2 regions of the Streptomyces sp. PL-29 genome follow, and region 2 is predicted to be linked to the other one. Evidence: riboswitches for the same ligand, from Rfam matches in the RefSeq annotation. Region 2 holds a riboswitch; the other holds the start of a gene.
What was found. Region 2 has a riboswitch for ZMP and ZTP ahead of R4Z63_RS27075 (bifunctional 5,10-methylenetetrahydrofolate dehydrogenase/5,10-methenyltetrahydrofolate cyclohydrolase). Riboswitches for the same ligand answer to the same signal wherever they lie in the genome.
Positions count from the first base shown of each region.

Region 1: it holds a riboswitch for ZMP and ZTP, as region 2 does, so the genes downstream of both, glyA (serine hydroxymethyltransferase) here and R4Z63_RS27075 (bifunctional 5,10-methylenetetrahydrofolate dehydrogenase/5,10-methenyltetrahydrofolate cyclohydrolase) in region 2, are expected to answer to the same signal.

Region 1 is NZ_CP136996.1:4,281,732-4,291,500, reverse strand. Features, by position in the region: gene R4Z63_RS19775 (2'-5' RNA ligase family protein) at 1-539, opposite strand, end outside; gene trpS (tryptophan--tRNA ligase) at 637-1,650, opposite strand; gene glyA (serine hydroxymethyltransferase) at 1,798-3,066, opposite strand; ZMP/ZTP riboswitch at 3,101-3,190, opposite strand; gene rocD (ornithine--oxo-acid transaminase) at 3,333-4,538, shown strand; gene R4Z63_RS19755 (glutathionylspermidine synthase family protein) at 4,687-5,889, opposite strand; gene R4Z63_RS19750 (hypothetical protein) at 5,897-6,193, opposite strand; gene R4Z63_RS19745 (DMT family protein) at 6,298-7,146, shown strand; gene pdxR (MocR-like pyridoxine biosynthesis transcription factor PdxR) at 7,271-8,668, opposite strand; gene R4Z63_RS19735 (carboxymuconolactone decarboxylase family protein) at 8,716-9,276, shown strand; gene R4Z63_RS19730 (malate dehydrogenase) at 9,509-9,769, opposite strand, start outside.
Region 2 is NZ_CP136996.1:5,909,175-5,918,943, forward strand. Features, by position in the region: gene R4Z63_RS27065 (RNA polymerase sigma factor) at 1-586, opposite strand, end outside; gene R4Z63_RS27070 (class I SAM-dependent methyltransferase) at 802-1,563, opposite strand; ZMP/ZTP riboswitch at 1,621-1,724, shown strand; gene R4Z63_RS27075 (bifunctional 5,10-methylenetetrahydrofolate dehydrogenase/5,10-methenyltetrahydrofolate cyclohydrolase) at 1,813-2,658, shown strand; gene R4Z63_RS27080 (NAD(P)/FAD-dependent oxidoreductase) at 2,727-4,244, opposite strand; gene R4Z63_RS27085 (hypothetical protein) at 4,587-5,609, opposite strand; gene R4Z63_RS27090 (hypothetical protein) at 5,869-6,285, shown strand; gene R4Z63_RS27095 (helix-turn-helix domain-containing protein) at 6,271-7,065, opposite strand; gene R4Z63_RS27100 (hydroxysqualene dehydroxylase) at 7,112-8,896, opposite strand; gene R4Z63_RS27105 (4a-hydroxytetrahydrobiopterin dehydratase) at 9,072-9,377, shown strand; gene R4Z63_RS27110 (methyltransferase domain-containing protein) at 9,407-9,769, shown strand, end outside.

The sequences.
Region 1 (9,769 bases), 1.6 Mb from region 2:
GGAACTCCCATGGCCCCACTCCCGAAAGGGTATTCACGCAGCTTGCGCCAGACCCCGTCGGAGCCCTGCTCGTAGAGGGCGAACCCCGCGCACACCCACGCGGCGGCGTACTCGGCCAGCGTCGTGAACGCCACGTCCATCGCCTCGTCGGAGATGCCGTGGGCGACGGTGACGTGCGGGTGGTACGGGAAGGCGAGCTCGCGGCTGAGCGGCCCGGCGGGGTCGCGGACCTCGCCCTGGAGCCGGGTGCAGCCCTCGACGCCCTCGGCGATCCGGACGAAGACGACCGGCGAGACGGGCCGGAAGGTTCCCGTCCCGCCCAGCCGCATCGGGAAGGGCCGGAAGCGGGCGGCGACCTCGGCGAGGTGGGCCCGGATCGCCGGGAGCCGGTCCGCCTCCACCTCCGTCGGCGGTACGAGGGTGACGTGCGTGGGGATGCCGTGCGCGGCGACGTCCCCGAAGCCCGCGCGCAGCTCCTGGAGCTGGCTGCCGTACGGCTCCGGGACCGCGATCGAAACGCCGAGCGTTACGGTCCCCACGTGTCTCTCCTCCGCTTGTCCCTGTGGACGCCTGCCGCCCCAGTGTGGGGCCAGGACCCCTCTTCGTGCCAGAGCGGTCCGTCCGTAGTTGCGTTCGTCAGTGCTTGGCGGGCAGCAGGCCCAGGCGGTCGTAGGCCTGCGCGAGCGTCTCCGCGGCGACCGCCCTTGCCTTCTCCGCGCCCTTGGCCAGGAGCGAGTCCAGCGTCTCCGGGTCGTCCAGGTACTCCTGGGTGCGCTGCTTGAAAGGTGTGACGAAATCGACCATCACGGCGGCCAGGTCCGTCTTCAGCGCGCCGTAGCCCTTGCCGGCGTACCGCTCCTCCAGGGCGGGGATGGACTCGCCCGTGAGGGTGGAGTAGATCGTGAGCAGGTTGCTGACGCCGGGCTTCTTCTCGGCGTCGAAGCGGATCTCGGCCTCGGTGTCCGTGACCGCGCTCTTGATCTTCTTCTCGGTGACCTTGGCCTCGTCGAGGAGGTTGATCAGGCCCTTGGGCGACGACGCCGACTTCGACATCTTGATCGCCGGGTCCTGGAGGTCGTAGATCTTCGCGACCTCCTTGACGATGTGCGCCTGCGGGAGGGTGAAGGTCGGGCCGAAGCGCTGGTTGAAGCGCTCGGCCAGGTCGCGGGTCAGCTCGATGTGCTGGCGCTGGTCCTCGCCGACGGGAACCGCGTTCGCCTGGTAGAGCAGGATGTCGGCGACCTGGAGGATCGGGTACGTGAAGAGGCCGACACTGGCGCTGTTGACGCCGCCCTTGGCGGACTTGTCCTTGAACTGGGTCATCCGACTGGCCTCGCCGAAGCCGGTGATGCAGTTCATCACCCAACCGAGCTGCGCGTGCTCGGGGACGTGGCTCTGGACGAAGAGCGTGCAGCGCTCGGGGTCCAGGCCGGCGGCCAGCAGCTGCGCGGCCGACAGGCGGGTGTTCGCGCGCAGGTCCTTCGGGTCCTGCGGCACGGTGATCGCGTGCAGGTCGACGACCATGTAGAACGCGTCGTGCGTCTCCTGGAGGGCGACGTACTGGCGGATCGCTCCGAGGTAGTTCCCGAGGTGGAACGAACCGGAGGTGGGCTGGATGCCGGAGAGCGCGCGAGGACGATCAGAAGCCATGGCCCCATTCTCTCAGGTGCGGGGGCCGGCTCGGGCCCGCCACCGGCCGGGACCCGTCGGGGCGCGCCGCCCCCGGCCCGGCGGCGGCAGCGGGGACCGGGGGCGGCGCTCCGGGGGCGCGGAACCCCCGGCGGCGGCGCCGCAGGGCTACGACAGCGGAAGGCCCGGCGCCGGGAAGGCGGCCATCAGATCGGCGACCTCGGCCCGGATCGCCTTGAGCGCCGTCTCGTCGGGCCGCGCGGCCGCGTCGACCGCGCGGGCGATCCAGTCGGCCACCAGCGGCATGTGCTCCGTGGACAGCCCGCGCGAGGTCAGGGACGGTGTGCCGATCCGCACCCCCGAGGGATCGAACGGCTTGCGCGGGTCGAACGGCACCGTGTTGTGGTTCACGACGATCCCCGCCCGGTCCAGGGCCTTGGCGGCGACCTTGCCCGGCACCTCCTTGCCCGTCAGGTCGATCAGGATCAGGTGGTTGTCCGTACCGCCCGACACCAGGTCGAAGCCACGCTCCAGCAGGGCGGCGGCCAGCGCCCGGGCGTTGGCGACGACCGCGTGCGCGTACCGGACGAAGGACGGCTGGGCGGCCTCGTGCAGGGCCACCGCGATGCCGGCCGTGGTCTGGTTGTGCGGACCGCCCTGCAGGCCGGGGAAAACCGCCCTGTCGATCGCCTTCGCGTGCTCCTCGCGGCACATCAGCATCGCGCCGCGGGGACCGCGCAGGGTCTTGTGGGTCGTGGTGGAGATGACGTCCACGTGCCCCGCCGGGGACGGGTGCGCGCCGCCCGCGATCAGGCCGGCGATGTGGGCGACGTCCGCGACCAGGACCGAGCCCGCCTCGCGCGCGATCTCCGCGAAGGCGGCGAAGTCGATGGTCCTCGGCAGGGCGGTGCCGCCGCAGAAGATCAGCTTGGGCCGCTCGGCGAGGGCCAGCTCGCGCACCGCGTCGTAGTCGATCAGACCCGTGTCGGCGCGGACGCCGTACTGCACGCCGCGAAACCACGAGCCCGTCGCCGAGACCCCCCAGCCGTGCGTCAGGTGGCCGCCCATCGGCAGGGCCATGCCCATGACCGTGTCGCCGGGCTGCGCGAAGGCCAGGTACACGGCCAGGTTGGCCGGGGAGCCGGAGTACGGCTGCACGTTGGCGTGGTCCACGCCGAACAGGCCCTTGGCCCGCTCGATCGCCAGTGCCTCGACCCGGTCGATGTTCTGCTGGCCCTCGTAGTAGCGGCGGCCCGGGTACCCCTCGCTGTACTTGTTCTGCAGCACGGTCCCGGAGGCCTCCAGGACGGCCGCGGACACGTAGTTCTCGCTGGGGATCAGGCGCAGGGTCTCCGCCTGGAGGACTTCCTCCGCGGCGACGTGGGACGCCAGTTCCGGATCGGTCGCGGACAGGGCGGGATGGCGGCTCGCGGACACGGCGGGCTCCTCCGGGGTCGATGTGATCGGTACCCCGCGAGGCCCAGGCGAGCGGCCCTGATGCGGTCGAGCGCGCACGACTCCCCCGGAGTTGGTTCCCCGTACGCCAGTCGCCGTGCGTACCGAACACCTTAGCGGGCGCGCCGCGGGGCAGGTTTCCGCGTCCGGGATACGAGCGACGATAAGAAGGTGGCGCCACCCTCGTCACCGCTTCACCGCTTCACCGCTTCACCGCTTCACCGGCCAGACGGACGATCGGAGACCCCGTGTCGACAACAGCTGCTGCCATCCGCTCCGCCGACGCGCACAGCGCGCACAACTACCACCCGCTGCCCGTCGTCGTCGCGACCGCGGAAGGCGCGTGGATGACCGACGTGGAGGGTCGCAGATACCTCGACATGCTCGCCGGGTACTCCGCGCTCAACTTCGGGCACGGCAACCGCCGTCTGATCGACGCGGCGCGGGCCCAGCTGGAACGGGTGACGCTCACCTCGCGCGCCTTCCACCACGACCGGTTCGCCGACTTCTGCACCGAACTCTCCGCGCTGTGCGGCAAGGAGATGGTGCTGCCCATGAACACCGGCGCGGAGGCGGTGGAGACGGCGGTGAAGACCGCCCGCAAGTGGGGTTACGAGGTCAAGGGCGTCCCGGACGGGCACGCCAAGATCGTGGTGGCCGCAGACAACTTCCACGGCCGGACCACGACGATCGTGTCCTTCTCGACCGACCACGACGCCCGCGACCACTTCGGGCCGTACACGCCCGGCTTCGAGATCGTCCCGTACGGGGACCTCACCGCGCTGTCGCACGCCGTCACGGAGAACACCGTGGCCGTGCTGCTGGAGCCGATCCAGGGCGAGGCGGGGGTGCTGGTGCCGCCCGCCGGGTACCTGGCCGGCGTACGGGAGCTGACCCGCGAGCGGAACGTGCTCTTCATGGCCGACGAGATCCAGTCGGGGCTCGGCCGGACCGGCCGGACCTTCGCCTGCGAGCACGAGGGCGTCGTCCCGGACGTCTACATCCTCGGCAAGGCGCTCGGCGGCGGTGTGGTGCCGGTGTCGGCGGTGGTCGCCGACCGGGACGTGCTGGGGGTGTTCGGACCCGGCCAGCACGGCTCCACCTTCGGGGGGAACCCGCTCGCGTGCGCCGTCGCCCTGGAGGTGATCGCGATGCTGCGGACCGGCGAGTTCCAGCAGCGGGCCACCGAACTGGGCGACCACCTCCACCGCGAGCTGAACCTGCTCGTCGGCGGGGGCGCGGTGACCGCCGTACGCGGCCGGGGGCTGTGGGCGGGCGTCGACATCGACCCGTCCCGCGGTACGGGCCGGGAGATCTCCGAGAAGCTGATGGAGCTCGGGGTGCTCGTGAAGGACACCCACGGATCGACGATCCGGATCGCCCCGCCGCTGGTGATCACCAAGGAGGATCTGGACTGGGGCCTGGACCAGCTCCGGTCGGTGCTCGGCGGGTAGGCCCCAGCGCCGGGGCGTGTCGCGACGGTCCCGCCCGTCCCGCGGCGGCCGGCACGCACGCCCGCCCGCCGCGTCCCCGGCCTTGCCGGGCAGTACGCCTGCTGCCGTGCCGGGGACCGTGAGGCGGTGAACCCTTCCGGTCACCGCACTAGACGATGACGTGGGGCAGGAAGCGGGCGTACGCGTCCGTGACCGGCCCCGCGGATTCGCGGATGCCGAGCCCCGCCGCCTCGTCCTCGACCACCCACGCGCCGAGCACCACCCGGTTGCCGTCGAAGTCGGGCAGCGGAGCCAGTCCCTGGAAGCAGTACCGCTCCCCCGGCTCCGCTACGAACGGCTCGCCGTCCGGGCCCGGCTCGTGGAGGGTGACGCCCGCGCCCTCGCGGCCGAGGAGGGGCTTGGCCACGTAGCCGGCCGATCCGGGCTCCGCGAGTTCGCGCGGCCCGTCGAGGTAGGCGGGCAGCAGGTTCGGGTGCTCCGGGAAGAGCTCCCACAGGATCGCGAGCAGCGCCTTGTTGGAGAGCAGCATCTTCCACAGCGGCTCGATCCAGGCCGTGGTGCCGGAGCCGCCGCCGTGGTCGTAGGTGTCGAGGACCTGCGGGCCGAACTCGTCGGTCGCCAGCCACTCCCACGGGTAGAGCTTGAAGCAACTGCGGATGAACCGGAGCCGGTCGTCGACGAACCGCCCGGACAGGCTGTCCCAGCCGATCTGCTCCACGGACAGGGCGTGGGTCTGCAGGCCGGCCTGGTCGGCGGTCTCCTGGAGGTAGGCGACCGTCATCAGGTCCTCGCCGATCTCGTCGGTCTCGGAGTGCGCGAAATGCAGCAGGCCGGGGGGCAGCAGCTCCGCCTGGCGGCGCCAGGCGTCGACGAGGCGTTCGTGGAGGGAGTTCCACTGGTCGGCTCCGGGGAAGCGCTCTTCCATCCAGAACCACTGCGCGCTGGCGGCCTCCACGAGCGAGGTCGGGGTGTCGGCGTTGTACTCCAGCATCTTGGCCGGGCTGCCGGTGCCGTCGTAGCGCAGGTCGAAGCGCCCGTAGACGAAGGGCTGCTCGGCACGGCGGCGCCAGGACTCGGCGATCATCGCGGCGAGCTTCGGGTCGGTGATGCCGAGGTCGGCGAAGCGGTCGTGCTCGATGATGTGCGCGGCCGCGGCCAGGCACATCGCGTGCAGATCCTCGACGACGTCCTCCAGGGCCTCGACCTCGGGGAGGGAGAAGGAGTAGTAGGCGCTCTCGTCCCAGTAGGGGCGCAGCGAGTCGTCGGGGTAGCGGGTGAGGGGGTAGATCAGCCCCTGCTCCTCGACCGTCTTCTGCCAGTCGGCGCGGGGCTCGATGGTGTGCCGCTGCATCGGGCGATCAGCCGCCGCTGGAGCTGGAGTGGCCGCCGATGCCGCCGCGGGTGACGGCGGACTTGTCGAAGCTTCCGCCGGTGACCTTGCCGTTGCTGACGTGGCCGCCGTAGTAGTACGCGCCGCTTCCGCCGCTCCTGCACTCCTTGCTGTTCAGGTGTTTCAGCGTGGAGCGGGACGCACAGCGGCGGTCCGGCTCGTCGCTGCTTCCGCAAGCCACCAGGGTGGCCGCGAGCAGACCCATGCCTCCGAGGGCGACGGCGCCGGAGCGCATCCGGCGCTGGTTGGTGCTGCTGATGTCCATGTCTGCTGCTCCCCCTGGAACCTGGCGTGCTCCCGACAGACTAGAGCGGGGCCCCCGGCCGATGGAATCCGGCCGCCGTGAGATCCGTGACCTAAAGTCAGTTCGTGCTGATTGGGATGATTTGCTCACTCGGTGCGGCGGTGTGCTTCGGTACGGCGTCCGTACTTCAGGCCGTCGCGACACGGGCGGTGGAGCCCGGCAGCGGGTCCGGGGTGGACGCGGCGCTGCTGCTGCGGGCCGCGCGGCAGTGGCGCTACGTGCTGGGCCTCGTCCTGGACGGCACCGGCTTCGTCCTGCAGATCATCGCGCTGCGGCACGTGCCGATCTACGTCGTCGGGTCCGCGCTGGCCGCCAGTCTGGCCGTGACGGCGGTGGTCGCCTCGCGGCTGATGGCGGTGCGGTTGTCCCGGCGGGAGTGGTGCGCGGTGGCCGTGGTGTGCGCGGGGCTGCTGATGCTGGGCTTCGCGTCCGGGGAGGAGGGCAGCGGGACGGGTTCGCCGGCGCTGAAGCTGGGGCTGTTGGGGGTAGCGGTGCTGGTGCTGCTGGTCGGCGCGGTCGCGGGCGGGCTGCCGGACGGGCCCCGGGCGCTGGTGCTCGGGCTGGGATCGGGCACCGGCTTCGGTGTGGTGGAGATCTCGGTGCGGCTCGTCGACTCGGTGACCGATCTCGCCAATCCGGCCCTGTACGCGCTCCTGCTCGGCGGGGCGGCGGGGTTCCTGCTGCTGACCTCGGCGCTGGCCCGGGGCTCGGTGACGGTCGCGACGGCGGGCCTGGTGCTGGGAGAGACCATCGGCCCGGCGGCGGTGGGCGTGGCCTGGCTCGGCGACCGCACCCGAGAGGGCCTGTCGTGGCTGGCGGTGACCGGCTTCGCGGTGGCGGTCGCCGGCTCCCTGGCCCTCTCCCGCTTCGGCGAACCGGAGCCGCCGTCGGCCCCGGCGTCAGCGCCGTCCTGAGCCCGCCCGGCCACCCGGCCACCCGGCCGCCCGCCGCGCCGGTGTGTCGGTGCGGGGCGGGGCCTCACCCCGCGGGGCCCCGGGCAGAGCTTCCGGCCCGGCGCCGCGCCGGGCACATGACAGGTCACGGCAGCGCCGCGACCAGTGCCGCGAGGGTCGGGGACCAGGCACTGTCCGACGGGGTCCCGTAGCCGACGACCAGCGCGTCCCGCGGCGGGAGTTCGGCCTGCGGATGGCGGAAGGCGGAGAGCCCGTGCAGGGCCAGGTCCTGCCAGGCCGCCGACTGCAGCACCGACCGCTCCGTGCCCGCCGGGAGATCCAGCACCGCGTGCAGGCCCGCCGCGATCCCGGACACGCCCGCGACCCGGCCCGCCACCGCCGCCACCAGCTCGTCCCGCCGCCGCCGGTAGCGCAGCCGCATCCCGCGCACATGACGGTCGTACGCCCCGGATTCGATGAACTCCGCCAGCGTCAGCTGGTCCGGGGCGCTGGAGGTCCAGTCGGTGTACCCCTTCGCGGCGGCCACCTCCTCCACCAGGTCCGCCGGGAGCACCATCCAGCCGATCCGCAGCCCCGGGGCGAGCGACTTGCTGGCCGTGCCGAGGTACACCACCCGGTCCGGATCCAGGCCCTGCAGGGCTCCCACCGGCTGCCTGTCGTAGCGGAACTCCCCGTCGTAGTCGTCCTCCAGGATCAGGCCGCCGGTGGTCCGGGCCCAGTCGACCGCTGCCGCCCGGCGGGCCGGGGTCAGGGCCGCGCCCGTCGGGAACTGGTGGGCCGGTGTCAGCAGCACCGCGCCCGCCGCGGCCGTCAGCTCCCCGGTACGGGCCCCCTCCTCGTCCACCCCGAGCGGCCTGGTCCGCAGCCCGGCCCCCACCAGCTCGGCCCGGTGGAAGTCCAGGCCGTACCCCTCCACCGCGACCTCCCGGACCCGGCGCGCCCGCAGCACCGCCGCGAGCAGCTTCAGCCCGTGCAGGAACCCCGCGCACAGCACGATCCGGTCCGGGTCCGCGTACACGCCGCGCGCCCGTGCCAGGTAGCCCGCCAGCGCCTTCCGCAGCTCGACGCGGCCGCGGCCGTCGGTGGCGTAGCCGAAGGCCTCGTTCGGGGCGTCGGTCAGTGCCCGCCGGGCCGCCGACAGCCAGGCCGCGCGCGGGAATCCGCCCAGGTCGGGGCTGCCGGGGAGCAGGCTGTAGGCCGGTCCGCCGCGCACGGCGCGCCGGACCGGGGCGGCGGTCGCCGCCCGGCGCGGACGCGCCCGCCGGGCGACCCGCGTGCCCGAGCCCTGGCGGGCTGTGAGCCAGCCCTCGGCGACGAGCTCGGCATACGCCTCGGCGACCGTGTTGCGGGCGATGCCCAGATCCGCGGCGAGGGTGCGGGAGGACGGCAGCCGGGTGCCGGCCGCCAGCCGCCCGCTGCGCGCGGCCTCGCGCAGCGCCTCGGTCAGCCCGGCCCGCAAGCCGCGCCCGGCGGAGAGCTCCAGGTGCAGGTCGGCGCCGAAAGTGGCCCAAGGATCCGTCATGGATATGGACCATACCGGCGGGCCGCCTGCCTCCTACGGTGGAGCACATGACCACCACCGCAGAAGGCCGGCAGGCCCACCCGCAGACCGACTCCCACACCCACCCGCATGCCCACGCCCACGCCCATGCCCATGCCCCCGAGCACACGCCCCGCATGAACCTGGCGAAGCTCGCCCCCGAGGCTTACAAGGCCGTCCTGGCTCTGGAGATCGCCTCCAAGAAGGGCCTGGATCCGTCCCTCGTCGAGCTCGTCAAGATCCGCGCCTCGCAGATCAACCACTGCGCCTTCTGCCTCGACATGCACACCAAGGACGCGGTCGCCGCGGGCGAGAGCGTCGAGCGCATCGTGCAGTTGGCCGCCTGGGAGGAGTCGCGGCACTTCTACACCGAGAAGGAGCTCGCAGCGATCGAGCTGACCGAGGCCGTCACCGTCCTGACCGACGGTTTCGTGCCCGACGAGGTGTACGCGAAGGCCGCGGTGCACTTCGAGGAACGCGAGCTGGCCCAGCTGATCACGGTGATCGCGACGATCAACGTGTGGAACCGCTTCGGTGTGACCACCCGCATGGTGCCGGGCCACTACAAGCCCGGCATGTACAAGGCCTGAGTCGGGCCGGAGGCCGAAATCCCCGGCCCCGGCCCCGGCCAGGGTCGGCCGGTCAGGCCGGTCAGGCCGGTCAGGCCGGTCAGGCCGGTCAGGCCGGTCAGGCCGGTCAGGCCGGAACGCCGAAGCGCCGAAGCGCCGAAGCGCCCCGGCCTGGTGGGGCCGGGGCGCTTCGGTGCGTGCTGCTCGCCGAGCTGGCCAAGCGGTTCCGCGCCCCTCGGGGAGGGGCGACGGATCAGATCAGGCCGAGCTCGCGGACCGCGTCGCGCTCCTCCGACAGCTCCTTGACGGAGGCGTCGATGCGGGCGCGGGAGAACTCGTTGACGTCCAGGCCCTGGACGATCTCGTACGCGCCGTCCTTGCAGGTGACGGGGAAGGAGGAGATCAGGCCGGCCGGGACGCCGTAGGAGCCGTCCGACGGGATGCCCATCGAGGTCCAGTCGCCCTCGGCGGTGCCGTTGACCCAGGTGTGCACGTGGTCGATGGCGGCGTTGGC
Region 2 (9,769 bases):
CGGCTTCGTCGACGAGGTCCTCCGCTGCCCAGTCCTCGCCCTCGACGGCCGGGCTCTCGGCCTCGTCCGCGTCCTTGGCGCTGGTCTTCTTCGCCGCGGTCTTCTTCACGGCGGTCTTCTTGGCGGCGGTCTTCTTGACCGTGCGCTTCTTCGGCTCGGCGGCTGCCTCGGCCGGAACCGCCGCCTCCGCAGCCGCGGCGGCCGACGGAGCGGATATTGCCGTGGCCGTGACTGTGGTGGCCGCGGCGGGGGCCGCGGTCTTGCGCGCACCGATGGGCCGGGGCGCGGCGGTGGCCTTCTTGGCCACGGTGCGGGCCGGGGCGGCAGCCTTGCGGGGCTTCTTCGCGGCAGCCTTGGTGGCGGGGGCCGCGCTGACGTGAAGGGCGACACCCTCCTCGTCGAGGACCTGGTTCAGGCTGCGCAGGACCCGCTTCCACTGGTCCACCGGGATGCGGCCGGCCTCGAAGGCCTGGCGCACGTCGTCACCGTTGATGTGACCCTGCTCGCGGCCGCGCTCGACGAGCGCGACGAGGGCCTCCGATTCGGCGATCTCCGGAGGGAACGTACGGGACGGGCTGAGCGACACAAGGAGCCTCTCGTTGCGAACAGATATGGGGTGGGCGGGACATCATCGCGCGAACTCGGGAAACAGACCCGAGGGGGGTCTGTATTCCGGGCCGCGCGAGGACACCTGTCGGTTCATCGCATGCCCGAGTCGATTCGTTACGCGCTGAATTGAGTGACCTGCGCCACGCTACGGCCGGGCAACCGGATCCGGCGCGGATCCGTCCGCCCTCCGCATCAGTCCGTTTTGCGGGCCTCGATCAGGAAGCGGGCGGTGTGCGCGACGAACGGGCCGTCGCGCTCGATCCGTTCGTGCAGCTCGCGCAGGCGGTCCCGGTACTGCCCGACCGTGAAGCCGGGCACCATCCAGATCACCTTCCGCAGGAAGTAGATCACGGCTCCGATGTCGTGGAACTCGGTGCGCAGCCGCTCCGAGCGCAGGTCGAGGACTTCCAGACCCGCCTTCGTGGCGTCGGCGACCGCGTCGTCGGGATGCCGGGCGCGCCGGACGTCCTCGGGCTGGGGTCCGAGAAAAAATTCGACGAGTTCGAAGACGCTCGCCGGGCCGACCTGCTGCGAGAGATACGTTCCGCCGGGGGTCAGCACCCGGGCGATCTCGTCCCACCAGATGGTCACCGGGTGCCGGCTGGTCACCAGCTCGAAGGCCTCGTCGCCGAAGGGCAGCGGCGGCTCGTCGGCGTCCGCGACCACCACCGCGCCCAGCGGGTGCAGCAGCCGGGTCGCCCGCTGGACATTGGGCGGCCAGGACTCCGTGGCCACCGTCAGGGGCGGCAGGGACCCGGCCCCGGCGAGGACCTCACCGCCGCCGGTCTGGATGTCCAGGGCGGACCGGACCCGGGCCAGGCGCTCGGCCATCAGGCGCTGGTACCCCCAGGAAGGACGCTGCTCGGTGGCCCGCCCGTCGAGCCAGGAGAAGTCCCAGCCGTCCACGGACACGGATTCGGCCTCGGCGACAAGGTGGTCGAAAGTACGCGTCATGCATTGATCGTCGCAGGTCGGGCGCCGGGCGGCCACCGCTTTGGTCGACTACAGTGGTCGCCGGGCCGTGACTGGCGTTCGGGTGGATCACCACCGGGGAGCGGCCCGGCGCAGCCGAGCACCTCCCGCTGCGTCGACTGCCGCGCGCCTGGGCGAACCTCGATCCGCGCACCGCAGCGACGTTCAGGAGACCCCGTGACGACTGCCCAGAACGCCCCCGCCGCTCCTGCCGCCGGCACCGCCCGGCTGATGGACGGCACCGCCCTCGCCCGCCGCGTCTCGGAGCGGACCGCCGACCTCGCGGCGAAGATCACCCAGCGCACCGGCACCGCGCCCTGCCTCGCGACCGTGCTGGTCGGCGAGGACCCCGCCTCCGTCACCTACGTCCGTATGAAGCAGAACCGCTGCGCGAAGGCCGGGATCACCTCGCGCCACGTGGAGCTGCCGGCCTCGACCACCACCGAGGAGCTGGTCGCGGCGATCACGGCGCTGTCCGAGGACCCGGAGATCAGCGGCATCCTGCTCCAGCACCCCGTCCCGCACCACATCGACGAGCGCGCCGCCTTCGAGGCCATCGCCCCCGGGAAGGACGTGGACGGGGTCACCATGCACTCCTTCGCGGCCATGGGCTTCGGCCTGCCCGGCTTCGTCTCCTGTACCCCGGGCGGCATCATGCGCCTGCTCGCCGAGTACGACGTGGACCTCACCGGCAAGCACGCCGTGGTCGTCGGCCGCAGCGCGATCCTGGGCAAGCCGGCCGGGATGCTGCTCCTGGAGCAGAACGCCACGGTCACCTACTGCCACTCCCGCACCCAGGACCTCGCCTCGATCGTGCGCCAGGCGGACGTGCTGGTCGCCGCCGTTGGCAAGGCCGAGTTCATCCGGGGCGAGGACATCAAGCCGGGCGCGGTGGTCCTGGACGCCGGCTACAACGAGGGCAACGTCGGCGACGTCCACTTCGCGTCGGCGGCGGCCCGGGCCTCGCTGATCACCCCCGTGCCGGGCGGTGTCGGCCCGATGACCATCGCCGTCCTGCTGGAGCAGACCGTCCTGGCCGCGGCCGCGCAGGCCGGACTGGACCTCGCCGAGCTCTGATCCGCACCGCCTGCACGGCTGCGCCCCGGACTCCGGTCCGGGGCGCAGCCGTCTCCGGGCCCCGCCGCTCATCTGGCCTGTCCGACGGGGTCGGCCGGGCCGACCGGATCGGCTGCCGGGCCGGTGGGGGCGGCGCCGCCCCCACCCCCGCCGCCGGAGCCGGTGGTGGGGGCGGTGCCCGTGCCGGGCGCCGGGTCGAGCCCGGCGACGGCCCGCTCCGCGGCCGTGAGCGGCGGAGCCTTCAGGGCGCCCCGGTCGGAGGCGCGCATCACGTGCCAGACCACGGAGGGGCGGAGCCAGTGGGTGGGCTCGATGCTCATGGTGAGGACGTTGAGCAGGGCGGCGGTGAGGGCCTCGTCGGTGGTGGCTCCCGTCATCAGGCGGTTGACGTAGCCGTTGAGCACGTTGGTGCCGGCGCGCGGCTTCATCCCGGTGGCACCCGGATAGAGGATGTCCTGCGAGGTGGCGAGCTCCCAGGCGGTGGCGACCTGGGGTGCGATCGCGCGCTGGGCCTCACGGCCGATCCCGGGATGGGCCAGCCCCTTGGCCCGCAGCAGGGCGCGTACGGCGAGCAGCCCCTGGGCGGCGACCGTCATGCCCTGCCCGTACAGGGGATTGAAGGTGGCGACGGAGTCACCGACGGCGAAGAACCCGTCGGGCAGCTCGGCCTTCTCGAAGTAGATCCGCCGGTTGGCGGTGCCCTGGGTGACGGCGACGTCCGTGAGGGGGGTGCGGTGCTCCAGGAGCTCACCGACGATCGGGTCGCGGACGGACCGGGCGAACGGGATGAAAGCGTCGGGGTCGCCCGTCGGCTGGCCGCCGCGGGTGCCGGACAGGGTCGCCTGCCACTGGCCGTTCTCGATGGGCACGATCGTGGCGGTCTGCCCGGGCACGGGCACCCGCGGGTCGGACTGCACGTTGACGATGGGGAAGCCCATCTCGTGCGCACCGGCGGGGGCCTCGAAGATCCGGGTCGCGTAGACCAGTCCGGAGTCGACCTCGGCCTGCCGGATGCCGCTCACCCCGAGTGCCTGGAGCCAGGTGCGGGCCCGCGATCCGCGGCCGCTGGCGTCGACCACGAGGTCGGCCGTCACCAGCAGGTCCGCCTCCTCGGGGGTGTCGACCCGGACGCCGGTGACCCGGGCCGCGTTGCCCTCCAGGCCGCGGACCCGGCTCCGCTGGAGGGTGGACACCCCGGGGAGGCCGGTCACCCGGGCGCGGACCACGGAGTCGAGCAGGTCGCGGCTGCAGGAGATGTTGAACTGCTTCTCCCCGCAGCGCGGTATCCATCCCTGGGCGGTCTTGGTGACCAGGTCGGTGGGCAGGCTGCGGCGGATGGCGCCGGCCTTGGTCCAGTCGTCGGTGATGCCGGGCAGGATCCGCTCGATGGCCCGGGCGCCGCCGGACCACAGCAGGTGGGTGTGGCGGGCCTGCGGGAGCCCGCGGCGCGGCGCCGGCCCTTCGGGCAGCGGGTCGGCGTCGATGACGGTGACCGCGGCGTGCTCGGCGAGGACAGCGGCCGCGAGGAGGCCGGCCAGGCTGCCGCCGATGACGACGGCGTGGCGGGGCGGTGAGGACAGGTTCATCGTGGCGTGCTCTCTGTCAGGGCCGTGCTGAGGGCATCGGCGTGAGGGATGCGGCGACTGGCTGGTGCTGGTCACGGCGTGGCACGGGGCTTCCCCAGCCGAGTGCGGACGTGACGCGTCCGGTCGCATCGGGGAACTGTCGCTCCCGGGGCGACGGCGGGCAGAGGCACGGGGCGCCGCCGAGGCACCGGCCGAAGCCCTCGGCCCGGATGTCCGCCGGATCCCCCTGAGCAGCGCGGGAAGCGCCCGGCGCCCCGGCGGGCTTCCCGGCATCGGCCGGGGCCGCCGGAGGTGCGCCGTCCAGCCGTTCGGAGTCCGGTGCGCGCGCGGCCCGTGTGGTCCTCATGGCGTTTCTCCCCCGGCGGTGTCCGTGGTCGGCGTCCCGCCCGTCGTCCCCGGAGTTCCGAGCTGCCCCTCGCGTGCGAGGAGGTCGTCCAGGTGGTCGGCGAGCGACTTCCAACCCTGGGGCGACAGCCGGCCGGCCCGCGCGACGATGCTGCGCACGTCGTGGGCGCGCAGCACGGCCAGCATCGGGTTCTCCCGTTCCCGTTCCACGCACTCCAGTTCGCCTTCGATCAGCCTGAGGGCTGTGGCGAGGGCCTCGGTGTCGTCGGCGAGCAGGAACCCGCCGTCGACGCCGTAGAAGCGCTGGATCCCGGCCGCCGCGGCGAGGTTCGGCAGGCCCTCGCCCTGGGCGAGACGGGTCAGCGACTGCCCCGACGCGTCGAAGGACCTGGCGATGGCCGTCAGTGAGTGGGGCTGGCCGTCCTCCCGGGGCCGGGTGCGCCGCAGGTGTTCGAACCGCTGGTGGACCTGCTCCTTCAGGGGGAGCCGGGGCGGTCTGCCGTCGAGGGTCTGCCGGATGGCCCGGGGCGTGATGCCGGTCAGGTACGAGAGGTGTTCGAGATCGTCGCCGCCGTCCGAGACGGTCCCGGCGGACAGGGCGAGAGCCCGCTCCACCGCGCTCTTGCAGTCGGCCAGCAGGTAGCCGGCGTAGACGCCGAAGAACCGCTGCACGCCCGCCGCATGCCCCATCCGCAACAGCCCGGTCCCCGCGTTGAGCGGTCCGAGAGAGGCTCCGGGGGCGCCGAAGTCGTGGGCGATGGCGGCGAGCGGCCATTCTCGGCCGTGCTTGTCGAGGCGGGTGGCGCGCAGCAGCCGGAAGCGCTGGTGCACGCGCTGCTCCAGCGGCACTTCGGGGGCCGTACCCGCCATCACGCCCGGAACGCGCCGGACGTCGACGCCGGAGAGGTGGCTCAGCCGTCCTGTCGCCAGCACGTCGCCGGGATCCCGGCCGCACCGCTCGGCGAGCGCCGCGACACGCCGCCGGATCGCGTCGAGGTCGGGTCGTGCGGTGGCTCGCACCGGCGGATTCTCCATATGTCGACAAGACGTTCGAGTGGATCGGGCTGCGTGAAGCCTAGCCCCCCGCCTCGGGCCGAAGGACGGGAACCCCAATGTTTCCTGCCGCCCGCCTCAAAAACCGTTGGCATGACCTCACAGGTAATCGACCGCCTTCGGGGGTCGCGGCACAGTGGGCGCATCGGGTCCCGGGGCCGCGCACTCGGTCTCGGGATCCGGCGCACCCACCCGGCCGTTCGACCTCGACGGAGGCTGAATCCCCATGTCCACGACCCTGCTCGCCGGCTTCGCCCGTACTTCCGTGCCGCAGCTCGCGCTGCGTCGCTTCCTCGCTCTCGACGCCGTCGTCACCACCGCCAACGGCCTCGCCTACGCCGCCTTCAGCACGCCGCTGGGACGGCTGCTCGGGGTTGGGCAGGAACTGCTCCTGGTCCTCGGCCTCGTGCTCGTGCTGTACGGCGCCGCGGTCGGATGGCTGGCGTCGCGCAGGCGGCCCCCGGCGCCCGCCGTGAAGGCCGTCGTCGAGGCCAACTACGCCTGGGCCGCACTGAGTCTGCTGGCCCTCGCCTGGTGGTCCTCGCCGACCGTCGCCGGGACCGTCTGGGTCCCGGTGCAGGCCCTGACCGTCGCCGGCTTCGCCGTGCTCCAGCAGCTCGCCCTGCGCTCAGTCGCCGAGTGAGCGCAGGTACTTCACCGTCGCCGGGTCGGCCGGGAGCATCGTCTCGATGGCGAGCTCGGCGACGGTCACGTCCATCGGCGTGTTGAAGGTCGCGATGGACGACACGAAGGACAGCAGGTGGCCGTCGTGCTCGATGACCAATGGGAGCGCGATGGGCGCAACCGGCGCCTCCGGTTCGCCGTCGCCGGGGCGTTCGGCCACCGGATAGGAGCGGACCTCCTCGTACAGCGCGCGCAACGGCTCGGAGCGGACGAGTGCGATCTGGCGCTCCATTTGGGCGAGCAGGTGCCCGCGCCACTGCCTGAGGTTGCGGATCCGCGGGGCCAGTCCCTCGGGGTGCAGGGTGATCCGCATCGCGTTCAGCGGCGGCGTCAGCAGGTGGTCCGGCAGACCGTCCAGCAGCATCATGATGCCCCGGTTGGCGGCGACGACCTCGTACGTGGCGTTCACGACCAGCGCCGGACAGGGCTCGTATCCGGTGAGCAGCCGCTCGATGCCCTCGCGCAGGGTTTCCATCGACGGGTCGTCCAGCGCGGTCTGCGCGAAGCGCGGGGCGTACCCCGCGGCGAGCAGCAGGGAGTTGCGCTCACGCATCGGGACGTCGAGGTGGTCGGCGAGCCGCAGCACCATCTCCTCGCTCGGCCGGGAGCGGCCCGTCTCGATGAAGCTGATGTGCCGGGACGAGGAGTCGGCGCGCCCCGCCAGCTCCAGCTGGCTGAGGCCGCGCCGCACCCGCCAGGTGCGCAGCAGGGCGCCGACCGAGGACGTCGAGGTGGTCATGGCCCCGACGGTAGCCGAGCCCGCAGGGCCGTGGGCCCCGGCGCGATCAGCCGACATCGAAGACGTTGCGCAGGCCGAGGCGGTGGCGCCACAGGTCGTGCCGTTTGGCGGACTCCAACTCCGGCGCCCGGTACAGCGGCCGGACGGTGCACCGCCGCGCGGTCGAACCGTCCCGGTCCAGCAGGCTGTTGACGGCCGCGCGGGCGGAGGCATTGGCGCCCTCCATCGTCGCGAGGTCGATGTCGACCGCGACGTAGTCCCCACTGAGGAAGAAGTTCGGTACCCGGGTACCCGCGCTCGGCCGGTTGCCGAGGGTGCCGACCGGGTGGATCAGCAGTTCGTCCTCGTTGGTGGGGTTCGGGGTGCCGAGCCCGTCCACGCCGGGATCCAGGAACCACGAGTGCAGCTTCGCGTCGGACAGCGGGCTCCTGCCGGTGTCGCCCAGGGAGGCCTTCAGCTGTGCCCACACCTCGCGGGCCACCTCCTCGCGGGTGCACTGCTTGGCCGTCTTCCCGTACAGGATCCCCGGCTTGTCCCACTCCGAGATGTCCACCGACAGGCAGTCGACCGCCGTCCCGTCGCCGTAGTCGGCGGGGAAGTCCCGCGACGGCCAGTGCTCCGCCTGCTGGATCGCCGTCAGCGACCACGGGGAATCGATGCAGTTGAGGTGGCCGTGTACCAGCGGCGCCCGCTCCGTGAGGTAGAACTGGATGCCGGTCATCCAATCGGTCCGGAGCTTGTCGCAGCGCCCCAGCATCGGATCGGCGGCCCGCAACGCCGTGCTCCAGGTGCGCCGCGCGTGCTCGACGGGCAGTGCGCTCACGTAGTGGTCGGCGGTCACGACACGCCGCACGCCGTCCGGGCCCTCGACCGCGACCCCGCTCACCCGGCCGTTGTCGCACCTCACTTCCCGCACCGTCCATCCGATCCTGAACTCCACGCCGAGGGAGCGCAGATGGGCCTCCCACGGGTCGATCCACGCCTCGTTCGTCGGCAGGTTGAGGATCCGGTCGGGCGGGCCGTCCGCCCCGCGGCCCAGCAGGTTGAAGACGAACGCCTCGCCGAGAGTGCCGACGGTGCGGGTGGAGGCATCCTCCGCCTTGGTCGCCACGATGTTGCGGGTGACGCCCACCGCCAGGATGCGCTGGTACTCGTACGACATCCGTGCCGCCCGGGTGAACTCCCACCACGGGGTGTTCTCCCAGACCTCGGTGCGCCGCTCGTCGCAGCTGGTGAGGAAGACCAGCACCCGGTCGACGAAGTACGCCGTCTCGTGCGGCGGCAGCCGGACCGCGGTCTGCAGGAGGCCGGAGAGGGCACGCCGCACCTCCTGCGGCGTGAGGGCGGCGGGGGAGTGGCCCGGCCAGGGGATGGGGCCGCGTAGGTCCTCGCGCCCCCCGGAGCGGGCGAACATCATCTCCGGCGGGGCCACCAGGTTGTCCCAGACGCCGTTCGCGTTGCCGGGGAAGGGGATGCGGCGCATGGTGTCGGGCAGGTTGTGGTAGATGCCCGGGATGAAGCGGAAGCCGTGTTCCGCGGGCAGCGGCCTGCGTCCCCCGCGGGCGCTGCCCGGCACGTCCATGCTGCGGGCCTTGCCGCCGAGCGCCCGGCGCTCGTAGACGGTGACGGCGTAACCGCGCTCGGCGAGTTCGTGCGCCGCGGTCAGGCCCGCCACCCCGCCGCCGAGGACGGCCACCTGCCGGCCGCCCGGCAAGGGCGCCGCCGCCGGGGCGGCCACCGGAGCCGCCGCGGCCGGCACGGCCTGGGCCGACAGGGCCGCGCCGGCCGCGCCCGCGATGAACCTGCGCCTGGAACTCCCGGTGCCGACCATGTCGCACGCCCCTTCGTTACCGCCGGTAACATTCGCGTCCGGCGCAGGATCTTAGGCGGCGCACGCCAGGGGTGGAAGGCGCAGAAGTACCCGAGCGCACTATGGCGCGAAAGGTTCGATCCGGGGTGCACTGTGGGAACCTTGACTACACGTCATGGAAAAAGGAGCCGGGTGCATGCCGAGTGAACCGCTGTCGCAGAAGGAGATCGAGGACCGGCTGAGGGAACTCCCCGGCTGGGCCTTCGAGAACGACCGGATCATCCGAACCTACCGACTGGGCACGCACTTCGCGGCGAGCGCCTTGGTCGCCCACATCGCCTCCGTGCAGGAGGAGTTGAACCACCACTCCGACCTGACGCTCGGATACAACACCGTGCGGCTCTCCGTGAACAGCCACGACGCCGGAGGCGTGGTGACCGAGACCGACTTCGCCCTCGCCGAGCGCGTCGAGTCCCTCGCCCCGGCCCACGGCGCGAGCTGATGACCACGCGCACACCAGCTGCGAAACCCCTGCTCGACTACGACGCCGAGGCCGAGTTCTACGACGCCTCCCGCGGCGGCACCCCCCGAGCGGCGGCTGCCGCGGCGGCCGTCCTCAGTCTGCTCCCGGCCGACGCGGGCACCCTCCTCGACCTCGGCTGTGGCACGGGCATCGTCACCACCCGCCTCACGCGCCCCGGACTGCGCGTCCTGGGCGCTGACGCCTCCCGCGGCATGGCCGCCGCCGCGCTGCGCCGCGGTGTCCCCGTGGCCCTCGCCGACGCCGTCCGGCTTCCCGTGCGCTCGGGCGCGCTGGACGCGGTGAGCGCCGTGTGGCTGCTGCACCTGCTGCGGGAACCCGGGCTGGTGCCCGCGGTGATCGCCGAGGCGGCC